Regions from separate parts of the Melaminivora sp. genome, predicted to be linked through region 2. Evidence: riboswitches for the same ligand, from Rfam matches in the RefSeq annotation. Region 2 holds a riboswitch; the other holds the start of a gene.

Region 1 (9,624 bases), on a different contig from region 2:
GCCTTCATCATGGACGGCTCCATCCTGGCGGCCAACATCTCCAAGTCCAAGAACCCGCAGGACTTCAAGATCGTGGGCGAAGTGCTCTCCGTCGAGCCCATCGCGTGCATGCTGCGCAAGGACGACCCGGCCTTCAAGAAGGCCGTGGACGACTCCATCAAGCGCCAGATCGCCGACGGCTCGCTGGCCAAGCTGTACGACCGCTGGTTCATGCAGCCGATCCCGCCCAACAACGTGAAGGTCGGCCTGCCGCTGTCGGAGGCCACCAAGGAAGCCTGGGCACACCCCAATGACAAGCCCATGGAGTCCTACGAAATCAAGTAAGGCCTGAACGGGTGCAACGCCCCTTCTCGGCCGCGAGCTCGGGAAGGGGCGTTTTCCATTACAAGACAAGCAAAGGGGTGTTCCTATGAGTTGGGATTGGCAGGTGTTCTGCCAGGACACCATCACCATGGAAGTGGGCGCGAGCTGCTTCGGCAAGGGCGGCGACGTGACCTATCTCGACTGGATGCTGTCGGCCTGGGGCTGGACGGTGTCCGTTTCGCTGCTGTCGCTGGCGATCGCCCTCATCGTGGGCTCGCTGGTGGGCACGCTGCGCACGCTCGAGGGCCGGCCCTGGGTGGTGCGGCTGGGCAATGCCTGGGTCGAGCTGTTTCGCAATATTCCGCTGCTGGTGCACATCTTCGTGTGGTACCACGTCGTGCCCGCCCTGTTCCCGGCCATGAAGTCGCTGCCGGGCTTCGTGCTGGTGGTCTTTGCCCTGGGCTTTTTCACCTCGGCGCGCATTGCCGAGCAGGTGCGCTCGGGCATCCAGGCGCTGCCGCGCGGCCAGCGCTATGCCGGCATGGCCATGGGCTTCACCACCTTCCAGTACTACCGCTACGTGCTGCTGCCGATGGCGTTTCGCATCATCATCCCGCCGCTGACCAGCGAGACCATGAACGTGTTCAAGAACTCGTCGGTGGCGTTCGCCGTCTCGGTGGCGGAGCTGACCATGTTTGCCATGCAGGCGCAGGAGGAGACGGCGCGCGGCGTCGAGGTCTATCTGGCCGTCACGGGCCTGTATGTGGTCTCGGCCTTCGCCATCAACCGTGTCATGGCCTTCATCGAGAAGCGCACGCGCGTGCCCGGGCTGATCGCCGCCGGCGGGGGAGGACACTGACCATGGTGAATCTCAACATCGACTGGTCGTTCTTCACCTGGGAGCTGTTCTCCAACTTCGTGCTCAAGGGGCTGTATTTCAGCGTCATCCTGACGGTGATTGCCACGCTGGGCGGCATCGCCCTGGGCACGGTGCTGGCGCTCATGCGCCTGTCGGGCCGCAAATGGCTGGACCTGCCCGCGACCATCTACGTCAACGGCATGCGCTCCATTCCGCTGGTCATGGTCATCCTGTGGTTCTTCCTGCTGGTGCCCATGCTGATCGGCCGGCCCATCGGCGCGGAGGTCTCGGCCATCATCACCTTCGTGGCGTTCGAGGCGGCGTACTTCTCCGAGATCATGCGCGCGGGCATCCAGTCCATCCCGCGCGGCCAGGTCTTTGCCGGCCAGGCCATGGGCATGACCTATGCACAGAACATGAAGCTGGTGGTGCTGCCGCAGGCGTTTCGCAACATGCTGCCGGTGCTGCTGACGCAGACCATCATCCTGTTCCAGGACACTTCGCTGGTCTATGCCATCGGCGCCTACGACATGCTCAAGGGCTTCGAGATCGCGGGCAAGAACTACGGCCGGCCCATCGAAGCCTACCTGGCGGCGGCCGTGGTCTATTTCGTGATCTGCTACGCGCTGTCCTGGGCCGTCAAGCGCCTGCACAGGAAGATCGCCATCATCCGCTGAAGACACTGGAGAGAGAAGAAATGAGCCAGATGATCGAATTGAAGAACGTCTCCAAGTGGTATGGGAGCTTTCAGGTGCTCAACGACTGCTCCACCGCCATCGCCAAGGGCGAGGTGGTGGTGGTCTGCGGCCCTTCCGGCTCCGGCAAGTCCACCCTGATCAAGACCATCAACGCGCTGGAGCCGGTGCAGAAGGGCGAGATCTGGGTCGATGGCACGGCGGTGCACGACCCCAGGACCAACCTGCCCAAGCTGCGCTCGCGCGTGGGCATGGTGTTCCAGCACTTCGAGCTGTTTCCGCACCTGTCGGTGACCGAGAACCTGACGATTGCCCAGGTCAAGGTGCTGGGCCGCAGCCTGGACGACGCCCGCGCGCGCGGCCTCAAGATGCTCGACCGCGTGGGCCTGATGGCGCACAAGGACAAGTTCCCCGGCCAGCTCTCGGGTGGCCAGCAGCAGCGCGTGGCGATTGCCCGCGCGCTGTCCATGGACCCCATCGTGATGCTGTTCGACGAGCCCACCTCGGCGCTCGATCCGGAGATGGTCGGCGAGGTGCTGGAGGTCATGATGGGCCTGGCGCACGAGGGCATGACCATGATGTGCGTGACGCACGAGATGGGCTTTGCCAGGAAGGTCAGCAACCGCGTCATCTTCATGGACGTGGGCGGCAGGATCCTGGAGGACTGCACCCGGGACGAGTTCTTCGGCAACCCCGAGGCGCGCCAGCCGCGCACCAAGGACTTCCTGAACAAAATCCTGCAGCATTGAACGCAGGCCCGAGGCTAGCACGCCAGATGCGAAGGGCGCCGAAAGGCGCCCTTTTTCGTTTCATTTTTTATAGCTACAAACCCTTTGTTGGCACGGGCTGGGGCACTATTTGACTGAAAACTCGGGCTGCGCCCGCGCCGCCAGCACCGCCCGTGCCACCTCGGCAAAGCCGGCGCCGCGTTCGCCCTGCGTGACATAGCGCGGCAGGTGCGACAGGTGCGGCACGAAGCGCGCCACGTTGGCCACGCCCACGCTGTTGGCAAAGGCCTGGAACATCAGCGCGTCGTTGGTCGAGTCGCCCACATAGACCCAGTGGTCCCGCTCCGCATCGAGCGCGCGCGCGAGCAGCTCGCGCACGATCCAGCGCGCGCCTTCGAACTTGTTGTGCTCGCCATACCAGCCGTTCACGTGGATGCTGCTCACGGTGGCGTGCATGCCCTCGTGGCGCATGGCCAGCACCACCTTGTCGATCTGCGCCTCGGACAGCTGGGTGAATTCGCTGTGGTCGATGGCGATGTCGGTCTCGCGCCCGGCGGAGTCGGTGGCGCGCCGCGCCCCGGCAATGCTCGCTTCGATATGCGCCAGCACCTGCTGCATGCGCGCGTAGTTGGCCGCGCGCGTGGCCGCGTCCTGCTGGTAGAGCCTGTCCAGGCCCCCGGCGGCATTGCGCCTGAGCGCCACGGCGCCGTTCTCGGCCACGATGGCATCGATGGGCCAGGCAAGCGCGAACGGCTCGCTCCAGCCCACCGGCCGCCCGGTGATGGCGATGACGTGCAACCCGGCGGCCTTCAGGTCGTCCATGGCGGCCAGCGCGTCGGCGGTGATGGCGCCGTCGGTGGTCAGGGTGTCGTCGATGTCGGTCAGGACGCCCGTGATGCGCGAGCGCGCGGCCTGCGGCCAGGAGTCCAGAGGGGCCAGGGTGCTGCTGCTCATGCCCTTCATGCCCCCTGCAGCGCCAGCCCCGCGTGCTCGCGCAGCGGATGGAAGTGGATCTTCGGAAACCGCTCCTGCGCCAGCCGCACGTCATATGGCGACGTGCACAGGTAGGCCAGCGTGTCCGCCGCGTCGCGCGCCATGCGCAGCGGGTAGGCGTTCTCGAACTCGCGCAGCTCCTGCGGGGTGTCGGCCGTGATCCAGCGCGCGCCGGTGTACTGGCAGCCCTCCAGCCGCACGTCGCAGTTGTATTCGGTGTTCAGCCGGTGCTGCACCACCTCGAACTGCAGCTGGCCCACGGCGCCCAGCAGCATGTTGCCGCCGGCCTCGGGCTTGAAGACCTGGATGGCGCCCTCCTCGCCCAGCTGCATCAGGCCCTCGTGCAGCTGTTTGGTGCGCAGGGGGTTTTTCAGCACCACGGTCATGAACATCTCGGGCGCGAAGAAGGGCAGGCCGGTGAACTGCAGCTGCGCGCCATCGGTGATGGTGTCGCCCAGCTGCACGCCGCCGTGCGTGGTGAAGCCGATGATGTCGCCCGCGTAGGCTTCTTCCACCGCCTCGCGGCGCTGGCTCATGAAGGTGACGACGCTGGTGGGGCGCAGCTCCTTGCCCGTGCGCTGCACGCGCATCTTCATGCCGGGCGTGTACTTGCCCGAGGCCACGCGCACGAAGGCGATGCGGTCGCGGTGATTCGCGTCCATGTTGGCCTGCACCTTGAAGACCACGCCGGCAAAGCCCGGGTCCTCGGGGTGCACGGTCTTCTCGACGGGCTGCTTGTTCACGGCCAGCGTGCTGGTGCGCGGGCCGGGCGGGGGCGACATGTCCACCACCGCGTCCAGCACCTCCTTGACGCCGAAGTTGTTCACGCCCGAGCCGAAGAACACCGGCGTGAGCTTGGCCGCCAGGAACTGCGCATGGTCCCAGGGGGCCGAAGCGCCCACGGCCAGCTCCATGCTCTCCAGCGCGTCGTCGAAGGTCTGGCCGAAGCGCGCGCGCAGCCGCTCGGCCTCGGACAGGGGGATGGTCTCGAAATCCTCCGGACGCTTGTCGCTGCCGGCCTGGAACACGGTCATGCTCTGCGTGCGCAGGTCGATGATGCCGCCGAAGCTCCTGCCCTGGCCCACCGGCCAGGTCATGGGGCAGCAGGGCATGCCCAGTTCCCGCTCGACCTCGTCCAGGATGTCGAGCGGGTCGCGCACCTCGCGGTCCATCTTGTTGACGAAGGTGATGATGGGGGTGTCCCTCTGGCGGCAGACCTCGATCAGGCGGCGCGTCTGCGTCTCCACGCCGTTGGCCGCGTCGATCACCATCAGCGCCGAATCGACGGCCGTGAGCACGCGGTAGGTGTCCTCGGAGAAATCCTTGTGGCCGGGCGTGTCCAGCAGGTTGACCACGTGGTCCCGGTAGCTCATCTGCATGACCGAGCTGGCCACCGAGATGCCGCGCTGCTTCTCGATCTCCATCCAGTCGGACGTGGCGTGGCGGCTGGCCTTGCGGCCCTTCACGGCGCCGGCGATCTGGATGGCGCCCGAGAACAGCAGCAGCTTTTCCGTCAGCGTGGTCTTGCCCGCGTCGGGGTGGGAGATGATGGCAAAGGTGCGGCGGCGCCGCGTTTCGGAAGCGTAGGACACGTGGGGCTCAAGGGGCAGGGTGGGCGCGGCGCCGGCGGCCCGGGGCAGGGCGTGGCGCGCGGCAAGGGGGCGGCTCGTGGCCGGGCGCCTGGCGGCGCAAGAGCGTAATTCTACGGACAGCCCCAGGCCCTGCGCTCCCGCGGGCCGTGTCACAGTCACGGCCATGCAAGCCCTCGACTCCCCGCCCGCCGCCCGCACCTGGGTGCACGCGGGCACCCCGGCCTACCGGCGCATCAGCCTGGCGCTGTTTCTGGCCGGGTTCGCCACGTTCTCGCTGCTGTACTGCGTGCAGCCCGTGCTGCCCGAGCTGGCGGCGCATTTCGCCCTGAGCCCGGCCGGCAGTTCGCTGGCCCTGTCGGTCAGCACCGGCAGCCTGGCGGTGGCCATCTTCGCCGCCGGCGCCCTGTCGCAGGGCCGGGACAAGCGCCGGCTGATGTTCGCCTCGATGGCGCTGGCGGCGCTGTGCAACCTGCTGGCGGCGCTGGCGCCGGCCTGGGGGGCGCTGCTGGCGGCGCGCGCGCTCGAGGGCGTGCTGCTGGGCGGCGTGCCGGCCGTGGCCATGGCCTATCTGTCCGAGGAGATCCACCCGCGCGGCCTGGGTTTTGCGATGGGGCTGTACATCGGCGGCACGGCCTTCGGCGGCATGGCCGGGCGCATCGGCATGAGCATGCTGGCCGACGCCTGGGGCTGGCGCGTGGCGCTGGCCACCGTGGGCGGGCTGGGCCTGGCCGCGGCGGTGGGCTTCGTGTTGCTGCTGCCGCGCGTGGGCACGGCGCCCGCGCCCGCGCCCGTGGGCGGCGCGGCCCGGCCGGGGCTGGCCTTTCACCTGGCGGCCTGGCGCGGGCACCTGGGCACGCCCGCTCTGGTGCCGCTGTTTGCCCTGGCTTTCTTGCTGATGGGGGTGTTTGTCTCGCTGTTCAACTACGTGGGCTTTCGGCTGGCGCTGCCGCCCTACGGGCTGAGCCAGACGCAGATCGGGCTGGTCTTCTCGGCCTACCTGTTCGGCATCGTCGCCTCGCCTGCGGCCGGGGCGCTGGCCGACCGGCGCGGGCGCGGCCCCGTGCTGGTGGGCGGCGTGCTGCTGATGGCCGCCGGCGTCCTGCTCACGCTCGCCGCGCCGCTGGCCGTGCTGATGGTCGGGATCGCTGCGCTGACCTTCGGCTTCTTCGTGGCGCACGCGGTGGCCAGCGGCTGGGTCGGCGCGCTGGCGCAGGGCGCCAAGGGCCATGCCTCGTCGCTCTACCTGCTGGCCTATTACGTGGGCTCCAGCGTGCTCGGCTCGGTCGGCGGCTGGTTCTGGGAGCACGGCCGCTGGCCCGGCATGGCGGTTTTTTCGCTGGCGCTGCTGGGCGTGGCGCTCGCGCTGGCGCTGCCCCTGCGCAGGGCGGGCCGAATATAATGCGCGTTTTCCCGAGGAGCGTTGCAGCGTCCCCGCCCAGGCGGACGTGAGGCTCGGGAGACCGGGCCCTTCGCTCTGGCAGGCCCGTCCGTGCAACGACGCTCATCCACCTGGCGTGCGATGGGCGAGCGAATCCCCTTTCCAGCTCCCTCGCGCGGCCGGTGGTGTTTCACCACGCATTGGAGCTTTCCATGAACGTCCGCAACACCTCCCTCGCCCCGGCCGACTGCGCCATCACCGACATCGCCCTTGCCGACTGGGGTCGCAAGGAAATCCGCATCGCCGAGACCGAGATGCCCGGCCTGATGGCGATTCGCGAGGAATACGCCGCCCAGCAGCCCCTGAAGGGCGCGCGCATCGCCGGCAGCCTGCACATGACCATCCAGACGGCCGTGCTGATCGAGACGCTGCAGGCCCTCGGCGCCACGGTGCGCTGGGCCTCGTGCAACATCTTCTCGACGCAGGACCACGCCGCCGCCGCCATTGCCGCCGGTGGCACGCCGGTGTTCGCCATCAAGGGCGAGTCGCTCGAAGACTACTGGGACTACACGCACCGCATCTTCGACTTCGGCCCCAAGGGCAGCGAGGGCGAAGGCCCCAACATGATCCTGGACGACGGCGGCGATGCCACGCTGCTGATGCACCTGGGCCAGCGCGCCGAGAAGGATGCGTCTCTGGTGGCGGGCAACGGCAGCAGCGAGGAAGAGCGCATCCTGTACGCCTCCATCCGCAAGAAGCTGGCCGAGGACCCGACCTGGTACAGCCGCAAGAGCGCCCAGATCCTCGGCGTGACCGAGGAGACCACCACCGGCGTGCACCGCCTCAACGAGATGTCGGCCAAGGGCACGCTGCTGTTTCGCGCCATCAACGTCAACGACTCGGTCACCAAATCCAAGTTCGACAACCTGTACGGCTGCCGCGAGTCGCTGGTGGACGGCATCAAGCGCGCCACCGACGTGATGATCGCCGGCAAGGTGGCCGTGGTCGCCGGCTATGGCGACGTGGGCAAGGGTTCGGCCCAGGCGCTGCGCGCGCTGTCGGCGCAGGTCTGGGTGACCGAGATCGACCCCATCAACGCCCTGCAGGCCGCCATGGAAGGCTACCGCGTGGTGACCATGGAGTACGCCGCCGACAAGGCCGACATCTTCGTGACCACCACGGGCAACAAGGACGTCATCCGCCACGAGCACATGGCCGCCATGAAGGACCAGGCCATCGTCTGCAACATCGGCCACTTCGACAACGAGATCGAGGTCGCGTCGCTGGAGCAATACCCGTGGGAAGAGATCAAGCCGCAGGTGGACCACATCATCTTCCCCGACGGCAAGAGGATCATCCTGCTGGCCAAGGGCCGCCTGGTGAACCTGGGCTGCGGCACGGGCCACCCCAGCTACGTCATGAGCAGCTCGTTTGCCAACCAGACGCTGGCGCAGATCGAGCTGTTCACGCGCCCGGATGCGTATGAAGTCGGCAAGGTCTATGTGCTGCCCAAGCTGCTCGACGAGAAGGTTGCGCGCCTGCAGCTGTCCAAGCTGGGCGCCATGCTGACCGAGCTGACCGACGAGCAGGCGGCGTATATCGGCGTGGACAAGAGCGGGCCGTACAAGGCGGATACGTACCGTTATTGAGCGGTGCGCCGAGACCCGCCGGCCCCCATCCCTACCTTCCCCCAGAGGGGGAAGGAGCAGGAAGCGACGCCGCGCCGGTAACTTGCCCCCTCCCCCTCTGGGGGAGGGCTGGGGTGGGGGCCAGCGCCGCTGGCAACCCGACAGGGCACGCCAGACCCCGCCATCCCTCACAAAAAAACAATAGCTCCCCGCCCTTGCCTGGCAAGGTCTAAAAGCCGATTCGACCCATGAAAAGGACCCTGCGCCATGCGCGCTGACGTATTCCTGGTGGAAGGCGGCCACGCCACCACCCGCTCACAGGCCCAGCGCCTGATCGCCGCCGGCGTGCAATGGCGCCTGGCCGACACCATGCCCTGGACGCGCGTGGCCAAGAACGGCGACGACATCCCTGCCGGTGCCCGTCTGCAGCTGCTCGACGCCGCCGAGGCCAGGTACCTCTCGCGCGGCGGGCTCAAGCTCGAGGGCGCGCTGGCCGCCACCGGCATCGACCCGGCCGGCCTGCGCTGCCTGGACGTGGGCCAGAGCACCGGCGGCTTTACCGACTGCCTGCTGCAGCACGGCGCGGCGCAGGTCATCGGCGTGGACGTGGGCCAGGGCCAGCTGCATGAGCGCCTGCAGGGCGACGTGCGCGTCGTCGCGGTGGAGGGCCTGAACGCCCGCCACCTCACGCCCGGGGCGCTCGAAGAGGCCTGCGAGGAGGCGCTGTCCGAGCGCGTCGACGCCGAGCCCGAGGACAACGACACCCAGCCCCAGGCGCCCTATGCCTGGATGCGCAACGGCGGCCTGGTCGATGACGGCTACGACGACAGCGGCGACGCCAAGGAGCACGAGATCGAGGCCTTCAAGGCCGAGCGATCGGCCCGTGCCCAGGCACGCGCCGCGGGTCGCCTGCCCACCGTGCGCCGACGCCGTGCGGGCCGCGAGCAGGTGGATGTGACGCCCGCGTTCGACCTCGTCGTGGGCGACCTGTCCTTCATCTCTCTCACTCTGGTGCTGCCCGCGCTCGTGCCTTTGCTGAAGGAGCGGGGCCGGATGCTGCTGCTGGTCAAGCCGCAGTTCGAGCTGCAGCCGGGCCAGGTCGGCAAGGGCGGCATCGTGCGCAATGCCGGCCTGTACGCCGAGGTCGAGCAGCGCCTGCGCGCTGCCTGCGCCGCCGCCGGCCTGCGGGTCGAGGCCTGGCTCGCCAGCCCCATCGAGGGCGGCGACGGCAACCGCGAGTTCTTCATCCACGCCACCAGGAGCGTCCCATGAGCCGCACGGCCACGCCCCTTCCGATCAGTTTCGAGTTCTTTCCGCCCAAGACCCCCGAGGGCGCGGACCGGCTGCGCACCGTGCGCCAGCAGCTGTACGCGCGCGCGCCGCAGTTCTGCTCGGTGACCTATGGCGCCGGCGGCTCCACGCAGGAGGGCACCTTTGCCGCCGTGCGC
Region 2 (9,624 bases):
CGTTGTTCTCCTCCTCCCTGCTGATGAGTGGATATGCGACCCTGCAGTCCCTGTGCACGGGTGTGCCCACGGAGCGCCGGGGAAATACCAGTGCAGACAGTTGTCCCACCGGAGTGTTCCAGTGCGAAGATGCGGAGTTTTTCCTGCACTGCGGCAATTCGGAGATATTTGTGCGGCTGATGCGGGACGTGCTGGGCCGGGCGGACTTGGCCGCAGCCGGGAAATATGCCACGGCTACCGGCCGGCTGGCCCACCAGGTCGAAATCTTCGCGGTGCTAGAAGCAGAGTTCGGCAAGCTTGCCTGGGAGGAATTGAACCGCCGCTTCACCGAACACAAAGTTCCTGCCGGCAAGGTGCGCAATGTCCTGGAGGCGCTGCGCTCGGAGGAGGCGGGTGAACTGGACATGGTCGGCAGGATCCACCACGACACGCTGGGCTGGATCCCGAACGTCAGGTCTCCCATCCGGCTGGATGGGGTGCCCGTCGGTGGTGTGCGTGCCGCGCCCACGCGGGGGCAGCATACGCGCTCGATCTTGGCCGAGGAACTGGGTTATTCCCCCGAGCAGGTCGACAAGGTTCTCGGAATCGATGCAGTTTCCGGCGGGTGAGTAAAGAGTTGTTTTGAATTTTCGGATTGGAGAGGCTTTATGTTGAATGGAATCGACCGGATCGTCGTCGCAGTGAATGATCTGGAGCAGGCCATCGGGAATTACGAATACCTGCTGGATGCCGAGCTCGTGCGTCGGTGGAAGTCGCCATACATGGCCGCCGAGGTGGCGGAAATGAAAATCGGTGGTAGCGCGGTGGAACTGTGTGTCCCCGAGGGCGGTGGCTTGGTAGCGGACAAGCTGCAGTCCCGGGAAGGGCTGGCGGCCGGGGGCATCTGCGTCAAGAGTCTCCAAGGCTATGCGGAGCATCTGCAGAGCGTGGGTGTCGAATTCACGCAAGCGGAAGACCGGATCTACATTTCTGGTGCGCAGTTGCACGGCCTGCCGCTGGTAATTACCGAAGGGGAGAAAGCGATAGATGCTTCCCCCGGCGCTCTGGTGACCCATCTGTACGAGCTGACCGTTGTCCTGGACACGAAGTGGGAAACCGTTGCGCAAAATTACAGTGAAAAACTCGGGATCGACAGGCAGCATGAAGTGCCGATCACTTTCGAGCGTTTCGGCTACACCGGCACGCTGATGAAGTTCCACCCGGACCAGCTGGACCGTATCGAGCTGTCCGAAGCGCATGATGAGAGCTTCGCCATGGGCAGGTTCAGCAAACGGCACGGGGACGGGCTGTACATGTGCTATGTCGAGACCAACAATCTGGGCGAGATCATCAGGCGTCTTGAGGCCCGCAACGGAAAGTGGACCCGACGGACTACCGAGCCTGTCGAGCGTGATGGCCTGTGGGTGCACCCCTCGATGCTGCACGGCGTGTTGCTGGGCATCTCGCGCGACACCCTGGCCTGGGGCTGGTCAGGGAACCCAGGCAGGATATTGCCGAGGCAATGAGCGGCTCTCCCGGAGCGGTGCGGCATTTCGGAAAACTGAGATGTTCATGGACTACCACCACCTGAAAAGCCGTCTGTTCGCACCGGTGCACCAGCAGTATGCCGAGCGTGATGCCATGCTCTATGCGCTGAGCCTGGGCCTGGGCCGCGATCCGCTGGATGCCGCCAGTCTGCCCTTCACCTACGAAGGCACGGAAGGTGGTCTACGCGCTCTGCCCACGCTGGCCGTGGTTTTGGGCTACCCGGGCTTCTGGGCACGCGAGCCGGACACCGGCATCGATTGGGTGAGGCTCTTGCACGGCGAGCAGCGCGTGCGCTGGCATCAGCCCTTGCCGGCCAGCGGCAGCGTGGTCGGTGTGAGCCGCATCACGCGCCTGACCGACAAAGGTCCGGACAAGGGTGCTGTCCTAGTGACAGAACGGCGGCTGGAAAGCCAGGCAGGCGAGTTGCTGGCAACGCTCGAACAAGTCACTTTCCTGCGCGGCAATGGCGGCTACAGTCAGCGCGCGGGTCAGGCCAGCGACGAGCCGCTGCGCGCGCTGCAACCCACGCCCGAGGGTCAGGCTCCGGATTGGTGCTACGAGCAGGCCATCCGTCCCGAGGCGGCGCTGCTGTATCGCCTGATGGGCGACTACAACCCGCTTCATGCCGACCCGGCCGCGGCCCGCAAGGCCGGGTTCGAACGTCCGATTCTGCACGGCCTGGCCAGCTACGGCTTGGTGGCCTGGGCCGTGGTGCGCCGGTGCGCCGGTGGCGATGCATCGCGCCTGAAGGCGCTGGACATCCGCTTTGCTGCACCGGTCTATCCGGGCGAAACGTTGATTACCGAGATTTGGAGGGTGCCAAGCTATCCAGAAAAATTCCAATTGCGCGCCCGTGTGGCGGAACGGGGCGTTGTCGCTCTGAGCCACGGGTATGCGGAAATCCTCTGATATCTGAATCGATGATGCTCTCTTATTCCTGGATTTGCTTTGCGCGCAATGAAGAGGCTGGCCGGCCAATGAGGATGGGTGCCCTCTCGGGTTGAACCCGCTCCTGGGACGCTGGCCCGCCAAACGCAATAGACGCTTCGTTGAACCCGGGGTGTTCAGCAAGGCGTGAAGGCGCGGTCTCTATGGACTGCGTGGATTTAAAAATTTTGCCGACGTCATGGAGCGCCCGGCACGGTATCGACATCCTTATGACACAAGAATTCCTTCGCCAGTACATTGCCGGAGACTGGCAGCCTTCTGCCAGCAATGAAACGATCGAGATTACCGACCCTGCTACGGGTGCGCCGGTGGCGCGTGTCGTCTGCGGCGACGAGCGCGATGCGCTGGCCGCGGCCTCGGCTGCCCGCGGCGCATGGATCGGGTGGAGCACCACGCCGCTGGAGCGCCGTGTTGAATTTGTGCAGCGCTTTGGCGCTGCGCTGGCTAGAGGCAAGGATGCGCTAGCCCAAACGATCGCTGCCGAGGTGGGCACGCCGCTGAAGATTGCGCAGATCGTGCAGGTTGACTCTCCCATTCGCAACGTCGAGCACTTCATTGAAGCGGCGCGCACGCTGGATTGGGAGCGGCAGATCGGCAATTCGCAGGTGCTGCGCGAGCCAGTGGGTGTCGTGGCATGTATCACCCCATGGAATTTTCCGCTGCACCAGATTGTCTTGAAAATCGTGCCAGCGCTGCTGGGTGGGAACACTGTGGTGGTGAAACCTAGCGAGATGGTGCCGCGCACCAATGAGCTGATCTGTGCCGCGCTGCACGAGGCAGGCTTTCCCGCCGGGGTGGTCAACGTGGTGACTGGCACAGGCCCGGTTGTCGGGGCGTGCTTGGCTACTACCGGCCTGGTCGACATGGTGAGCTTCACAGGCTCGACCGAAGCCGGCATAGCGGTGACCGCGATGGCGGCCGCCACTGTCAAGAAGGTCACTACCGAACTGGGTGGCAAGTCGCCGTCCCTGGTGTTGCCGGGCGCCGACTTGGCACGTGCAGTCAAGGGCACGCTCGGCTCGTGCATGTTGAACAATGGCCAGACCTGCAGCGCACTGACGCGGCTGCTGGTACCGGCGCAGCAGCGTGCCGATGTCGAGGCCCTGTTGCGCCAGGAGATGGCCAAGCTCACCGTTGGCCCTGCACTGAGCGAAGGCACACGTGTCGGACCGCTGGTGTCGCCTCGCCAAAGCGAACGGGCGCAAGCGCTGATCGATGATGGCATCGCGCAGGGCGCGGTCGCAATCAACGAGGCTGCACCGGTGCCGGCCCATGGCAACTACGTGAGCCCGCAGGCCTTTTGGGTGGAGCGTGACAACCCACTGGCGCGCGCCGAGGTGTTTGGGCCGGTGCTGACCGTGCTGACCTACGACAGCGTCGACGATGGAATCGCGCTGGCTAACGATTCCGTCTACGGCCTGGCGGCCGCGGTATGGGGCGAGCCCAAACAAGCATTACAGGCGGCCCGCCAGATCCGCGCCGGCCAAGTGGACATCAACGGTGCGCGCTTCAACCCGCTAGCGCCATTCGGCGGCTTCAAGCAAAGTGGTGTTGGGCGTGAGGCAGGCGCCATCGGTTTGGAGGAATTCCTGGAATTCAAGGCCATCCAAACATAGATAGCCACTGCCGAAAACATGGCCATGGTGAGCAGCGACAGGAAGGCGGCGCAGCCCGACACGCTCAACATGGCCGTGGGTAGCAGCTTCGGCCCGCAGGACCGCTACCGCGCCGCCCTGCACCTGAACAACCTGCTGGACAAGGGCTGGCGCGCCGGCGTCGACGAGCTGCCCGGCCCGGGGCGCAACCTGGTGGTGACGTTCTCGGCCAAGTTCTGAGGCACGCCCGTCGACGCGGAAAAAGGCGGCCTCATGGCCGCCCAGCTGTCATGCCACGGGGCCGCCCAGCCAGGGGCGGCCCAGGGCGGGCCAGGACTCAGGGATACAACCCGCGCATCTCGCGCGCGTGCAGGATGCGCGTGCACGCCACGATGAAGGTGGCGGTGCGCAAGCTGACCTGGTGCTCCTGCGCCACCTGCCAGACGCCGGCGAAGGCGTTCTGCATGATGCGCACCAGCCGGTCGTTGATCTCGTCCTCGGACCAGAAGAAGCTGGTGAAGTCCTGCACCCACTCGAAATAGCTCACCGTCACGCCGCCGGCGTTGGAGATCACGTCGGGCAACACCAGCACGCCCTTGCCGTTCAGGATGTCGTCGGCCTCGGGCGTGGTCGGGCCGTTAGCGCCCTCGATGACCATCTTCGCGCGGATGCGGTCGGCGTTGTCCCGGGTGATTTGGCTCTCCAGCGCCGCCGGGATCAGGATGTCGCACGGCACGCCCCAGAACTCGTCGTCCTCCATGCGCTCGGCGCCGGCGAAGCCGGCCACGCCGCCGGTCTGCTCTACGTGCGCCAGTAGCGCCGGCACATCCAGGCCCCGGTCGCAAAAGACCGTGCCGGTGTGGTCCTGCACCGCCACCACGTGCGCGCCGGCCTCGGCAAACAGCCGCCCCGCCGTGCCGCCGACATTGCCAAAGCCTTGCACCGCCACGCGCGCGCCTTCGATCTGCATGCCGGTGTGCCGGGCCGCCTCGACGCCCACGGTGTAGACACCGCGCCCGGTGGCCTCCATGCGGCCGAGCGAGCCGCCCAGGTCGACGGGCTTGCCGGTGACCACGCCGGTGGAGGTCTCGCCGACGTTCATCGAGTAGGTGTCCATCATCCAGGCCATGATCTGGCCGTTGGTGTTCACGTCCGGCGCGGGGATGTCCTTGGTCGGGCCGATGATGATGCCGATCTCACTGGTGTAGCGCCGCGTCAGGCGCTCAAGCTCGCCGCGCGAGAGCTTCTTCGGATCGACCCGAATGCCGCCCTTGGCACCGCCGTAGGGCACGTTCACCGCCGCGTTCTTGATGCTCATCCAGGCCGACAGCGCCATCACCTCCGACAGCGTCACATCCTGGTGGAAGCGCACGCCGCCCTTGCCCGGGCCGCGGCTGGTGTTGTGCTGCACGCGGTAGCCCTCGAAGTGGGCAATCGTGCCGTCGTCCATCTCGATGGGCACGTCCACGATCAGCGCGCGCTTGGGACGCTTGAGCGTTTCCACCCAGCGCGCCAGACTGCCCAGGTAGGGCGTGACGCGGTCCACCTGTTGCAGGTAGATGCCCCAGGGGCCCAGGTGGCCCGCATCGAGGTAGGAGGGCAGGGCGTGGCCGGCGACGGGCGACTGGGCGGTGGGGGAAGTGGCTGGCATGGCGAATCCTTTCGGGAGCGGGCCTTTGCAAGGCAAGCCGGCGACTGTAGGCCGGGCCCGCGGGCTTGTCCAACGCCGCTGCGTTGTTGCGCCATGCAGCGCCGGCATGGCGGGCCGGGCCGCGAGCGCCAGACAAGGATTTCAAAAAGAGTAGCTAACAGTCGAGGCAGGACAAGGGCTGCAGCCGGTTTTCCTGTGCATGCGCCGGGATTGCCCTGGTGCCTATACTGCCGCATGTCTGCAGCTTCCCCGACCACGCAACCGGTCCCCGCACGCCAGCCCGCGGGCTTTCAGGGCCCCTGGCGCCGGGTGGTCTTCGTCAGCCTCTACGAACTCATCGCCATCGCCGCCTCGACCCTGCTGTTCATGGCCATCGGCCAGGAGGTGGCGGCCTCGGGTGTCATGTCGGTGGTCGCCTCCACCCTGGCCGTGCTGTGGAACGTCGCCTTCAATCACCTGTTCGAGCGCTGGGAGTCGCGCCAGCGCGTGCGCGGCCGCTCGGCGCTGCGCCGCGTGGTGCACGCCCTGGGCTTCGAAGGGGGGCTGGCGCTGATGCTCATCCCGCTCATGGCCTGGTGGTTCGGCGTCGGCCTGTGGCAGGCCACGCTGATGGAGGCCGGGCTGCTGGTGTTCTTCCTGGTCTATACCTACGCCTTCAACTGGGCCTTCGACCGCATCTTCGGGCTGCCCGCTTCGGCGCAGGCGCTGGCCTCTTCCTGAGCATCTTCAACGAGACGGCCGGCTCAGAAAGCGCGAGCCGGCCTCGCCAAACCGCCAGGGCACGTCCACCGCCCGCGTGATGCCAATGCGCGGGCCCGCCACCACGGCCGGCGCACTGCTGTCAGGCGCGGGGCCCAGCAGGGCAAAGGGTGGCGCATCGAGCGGCAGGCCGTCGAAGCCGCCATCGATGGCCAGGGCCTGTGCCAGCCGCCCGGGCCCGGCGCACAGCAGCCGCTCGTCCTGCACGCCCCCCCGGCGCACGCGCATGGCGTCCAGCCCATGCGTGGGTTCGAGCGCACGGATGAGCACCGCCGTGCCATCGCCCTCGTGCCCGCACACCAGGTTCAGGCACCAGTGCACGCCATAGGAGCGATAGACATAGGCCCGCGCCGGCGGGCCGAACATGGCGGCGTTGCGCGGCGTGCGCCCGCGAAAGCTGTGCGAGGCCGGGTCGGCGCCGTCATAGGCCTCGGTCTCGACGATGCGCCCGCCGACGCCGTTTACCAGCAGGGTGATGCCGATGAGTTGAGGGGCCAGCTCGTGGGCGGGCAGGGTGAAGTCGAGCGAGGCGGGGTGCACCGCGAGGCGGGCGGCGTCGTGGAGCGGGTTCGGCATGGCCCCATGCTAGGCAGGCCCGGCGACGGCGCAAGGGGCGTGGCGCCCGAACGGTGCGTAGGACGCGGCCATGCAGATGGGCGGCGATAGAATCGGCGGCTTTCCCCAAGGAGCGTTGCAGCGGGCATGCGGCCCGTCAGGCTTGGGGCTTTCAGCCGGCCCTCCGGCCTTGCAACGACGCTCGCCTGTCCCCGTTTTCTCTCGATTGCACAGGTGAGCCAGATGACTGCCCCCGCCGTTTTTCCGCCCCCCATGAAACTCTCGGGCCTCGAGCCCGTCCTGATCGGTCCGGACACCCTGTTCGTCAACGTCGGCGAGCGCACCAACGTCACCGGCTCCAAGGCCTTCGCGCGGCTGATCCTGAACGAGGAATACGAAAAAGCCCTGTCCGTGGCGCGCCAGCAGGTGGAAAACGGCGCCCAGGTCATCGACGTGAATATGGACGAGGCCATGCTCGACAGCAAGGCGGCCATGGTGCGCTTTCTGAACCTGATCGCGAGTGAGCCGGACATCGCCCGCGTGCCGGTCATGGTGGACAGCTCCAAGTGGGAGGTCATCGAGGCCGGACTGCGCTGCCTGCAGGGCAAGGGCATCGTGAACTCGATCAGCATGAAAGAGGGCCTGGAGGAGTTCAAGCGCCAGGCGAAGCTGATCCGCCGCTATGGCGCCGCCGCCGTGGTCATGGCGTTTGACGAAAAGGGCCAGGCCGATACCTTCGAGCGCAAGATCGAGATCTGCGAGCGCGCCTACCGCGTGCTGGTCGATGAGGTGGGTTTTCCGCCCGAGGACATCATCTTCGACCCCAACATCTTTGCGATTGCCACCGGCATCGAGGAGCACGCCAACTACGCCGTGGACTTCATCGAGTCGGTGCGCTGGATCAAGGCCAATCTGCCCGGCGCCAAGGTCTCGGGCGGCGTGTCCAACGTGTCGTTTTCCTTCCGCGGCAACGACCCGGTGCGCGAGGCCATCCACACGGTGTTCCTGTACCACGCGATTGCCGCCGGCATGGACATGGGCATCGTCAACGCCGGCATGGTGGGGGTGTACGACGACCTCGACCCGGCCCTGCGCGAGCGCGTCGAGGACGTGGTGCTCAACCGCCGCCCGGATGCGGCGGAGCGATTGCTGGAGATCGCCGAGGCCACCAAGGGCGCGGCCAAGGACGACAGCAAGAAGCTCGAATGGCGCGGCACGCCGGACAACCCCAAGACCGTGGGCGAGCGCCTGTCGCACGCGCTGGTGCATGGCATCACCGACTTCATCGTGGACGATACCGAGGAGGCCTACCAGAACATCGTGGTGCAGGGCGGTGGCCGGCCGCTGCACGTCATCGAAGGGCCGCTCATGGACGGCATGAACATCGTGGGCGACCTGTTCGGCGCCGGCAAGATGTTCCTGCCCCAGGTGGTCAAGAGCGCGCGCGTGATGAAGCAGGCCGTGGCCCACCTGATTCCCTACATCGAGGAGGAAAAGCGCCAGCAGGAGGCGGCCGGCCTGGACGTGACCAGCAAGGGCAAGATCGTCATTGCCACTGTCAAGGGCGACGTGCATGACATCGGCAAGAACATCGTCACCGTGGTCTTGCAGTGCAACAACTTCGAGGTCATCAACATGGGCGTGATGGTGCCCTGCCACGAGATATTGGCGCGCGCCAAGGCCGAAGGGGCAGACATCGTCGGCCTGTCGGGCCTGATCACACCCAGTCTGGAGGAGATGCAGTACGTCGCCGGCGAGATGCACAAGGACGACTATTTCCGCATCAAGAAAATTCCGCTCCTGATCGGCGGCGCGACCTGCTCGCGCGTGCACACCGCCGTCAAGATCGCGCCGCAGTACGACGGGCCGGTGGTCTATGTGCCTGATGCGTCGCGCAGCGTGAGCGTGGCGCAGAGCCTGCTGGGCGAGGGCAAGGATCAGTACCTGGCCGAAGTCCAGGCCGACTACGACCACGTGCGCGAGCTGCACGCCAGGAAGAAAAAGGTGCCGCTGTGGCCGATCGACAAGGCACGCGCCAACGCCACGCAGGTGGATTTCACGCAGTTCCGGCCCACCGTTCCGCGTGCGCTGGGACGGCGCGTGCTGCGCAACTTCGATCTCGCCGAGCTGGTGCGCTACCTGGACTGGGGGCCCTTTTTCCAGACCTGGGACCTGGCCGGGTCTTATCCCGCCATCCTCGATGACGAGGTCGTCGGCGAGCAGGCGCGGCAGGTCCATGCCGATGGCCAGGCCATGCTGAAAAAACTCATCGAAGGCCGCTGGCTGACGGCCAACGGCGTGCTGGGCCTGTACCCGGCCAACCGCGTGGGCGACGACATCGAGTTCTATACCGACGAGACGCGCAGCGAAGTGCTGATGACCTGGTACGGCATGCGCCAACAGACGGAAAAACAGGTGGACGCGGAAGGCAAACTGCGCCCCAGCCGCTGCCTGGCGGACTTCGTGGCGACCAGGGAGTCGGGCATTGCCGACTACGCCGGCCTGTTCGCCGTCACGGCGGGCATAGGCGCGGAGAAGAAGGAAAAGGAATTCCTGGACGCGCTGGACGACTATTCCAACATCCTGTTC

The links. Region 2 has a riboswitch for S-adenosylhomocysteine ahead of metH (methionine synthase). Riboswitches for the same ligand answer to the same signal wherever they lie in the genome.
Region 1: linked by a shared signal. The riboswitch ahead of ahcY (adenosylhomocysteinase) and the one ahead of metH (methionine synthase) in region 2 are both predicted to bind S-adenosylhomocysteine.

Annotation. Positions count from the first base shown of each region.
Region 1 is NZ_DAMCAM010000037.1:13,788-23,411, forward strand. Features, by position in the region: gene RT051_RS09560 (amino acid ABC transporter substrate-binding protein) at 1-324, shown strand, start outside; gene RT051_RS09565 (amino acid ABC transporter permease) at 410-1,162, shown strand; gene RT051_RS09570 (amino acid ABC transporter permease) at 1,168-1,839, shown strand; gene RT051_RS09575 (amino acid ABC transporter ATP-binding protein) at 1,869-2,606, shown strand; gene RT051_RS09580 (HAD-IIB family hydrolase) at 2,712-3,539, opposite strand; gene RT051_RS09585 (peptide chain release factor 3) at 3,545-5,170, opposite strand; gene RT051_RS09590 (MFS transporter) at 5,334-6,569, shown strand; S-adenosyl-L-homocysteine riboswitch at 6,577-6,680, shown strand; gene ahcY (adenosylhomocysteinase) at 6,761-8,197, shown strand; gene RT051_RS09600 (TlyA family RNA methyltransferase) at 8,444-9,448, shown strand; gene metF (methylenetetrahydrofolate reductase [NAD(P)H]) at 9,445-9,624, shown strand, end outside.
Region 2 is NZ_DAMCAM010000004.1:48,021-57,644, forward strand. Features, by position in the region: gene RT051_RS01680 (CoA transferase) at 1-608, shown strand, start outside; gene RT051_RS01685 (VOC family protein) at 648-1,505, shown strand; gene RT051_RS01690 (MaoC/PaaZ C-terminal domain-containing protein) at 1,546-2,436, shown strand; gene RT051_RS01695 (aldehyde dehydrogenase family protein) at 2,619-4,091, shown strand; gene RT051_RS01700 (hypothetical protein) at 4,116-4,310, shown strand; gene RT051_RS01705 (Glu/Leu/Phe/Val dehydrogenase) at 4,408-5,721, opposite strand; gene RT051_RS01710 (PACE efflux transporter) at 5,956-6,441, shown strand; gene RT051_RS01715 (DNA-3-methyladenine glycosylase) at 6,448-7,056, opposite strand; S-adenosyl-L-homocysteine riboswitch at 7,158-7,246, shown strand; gene metH (methionine synthase) at 7,279-9,624, shown strand, end outside.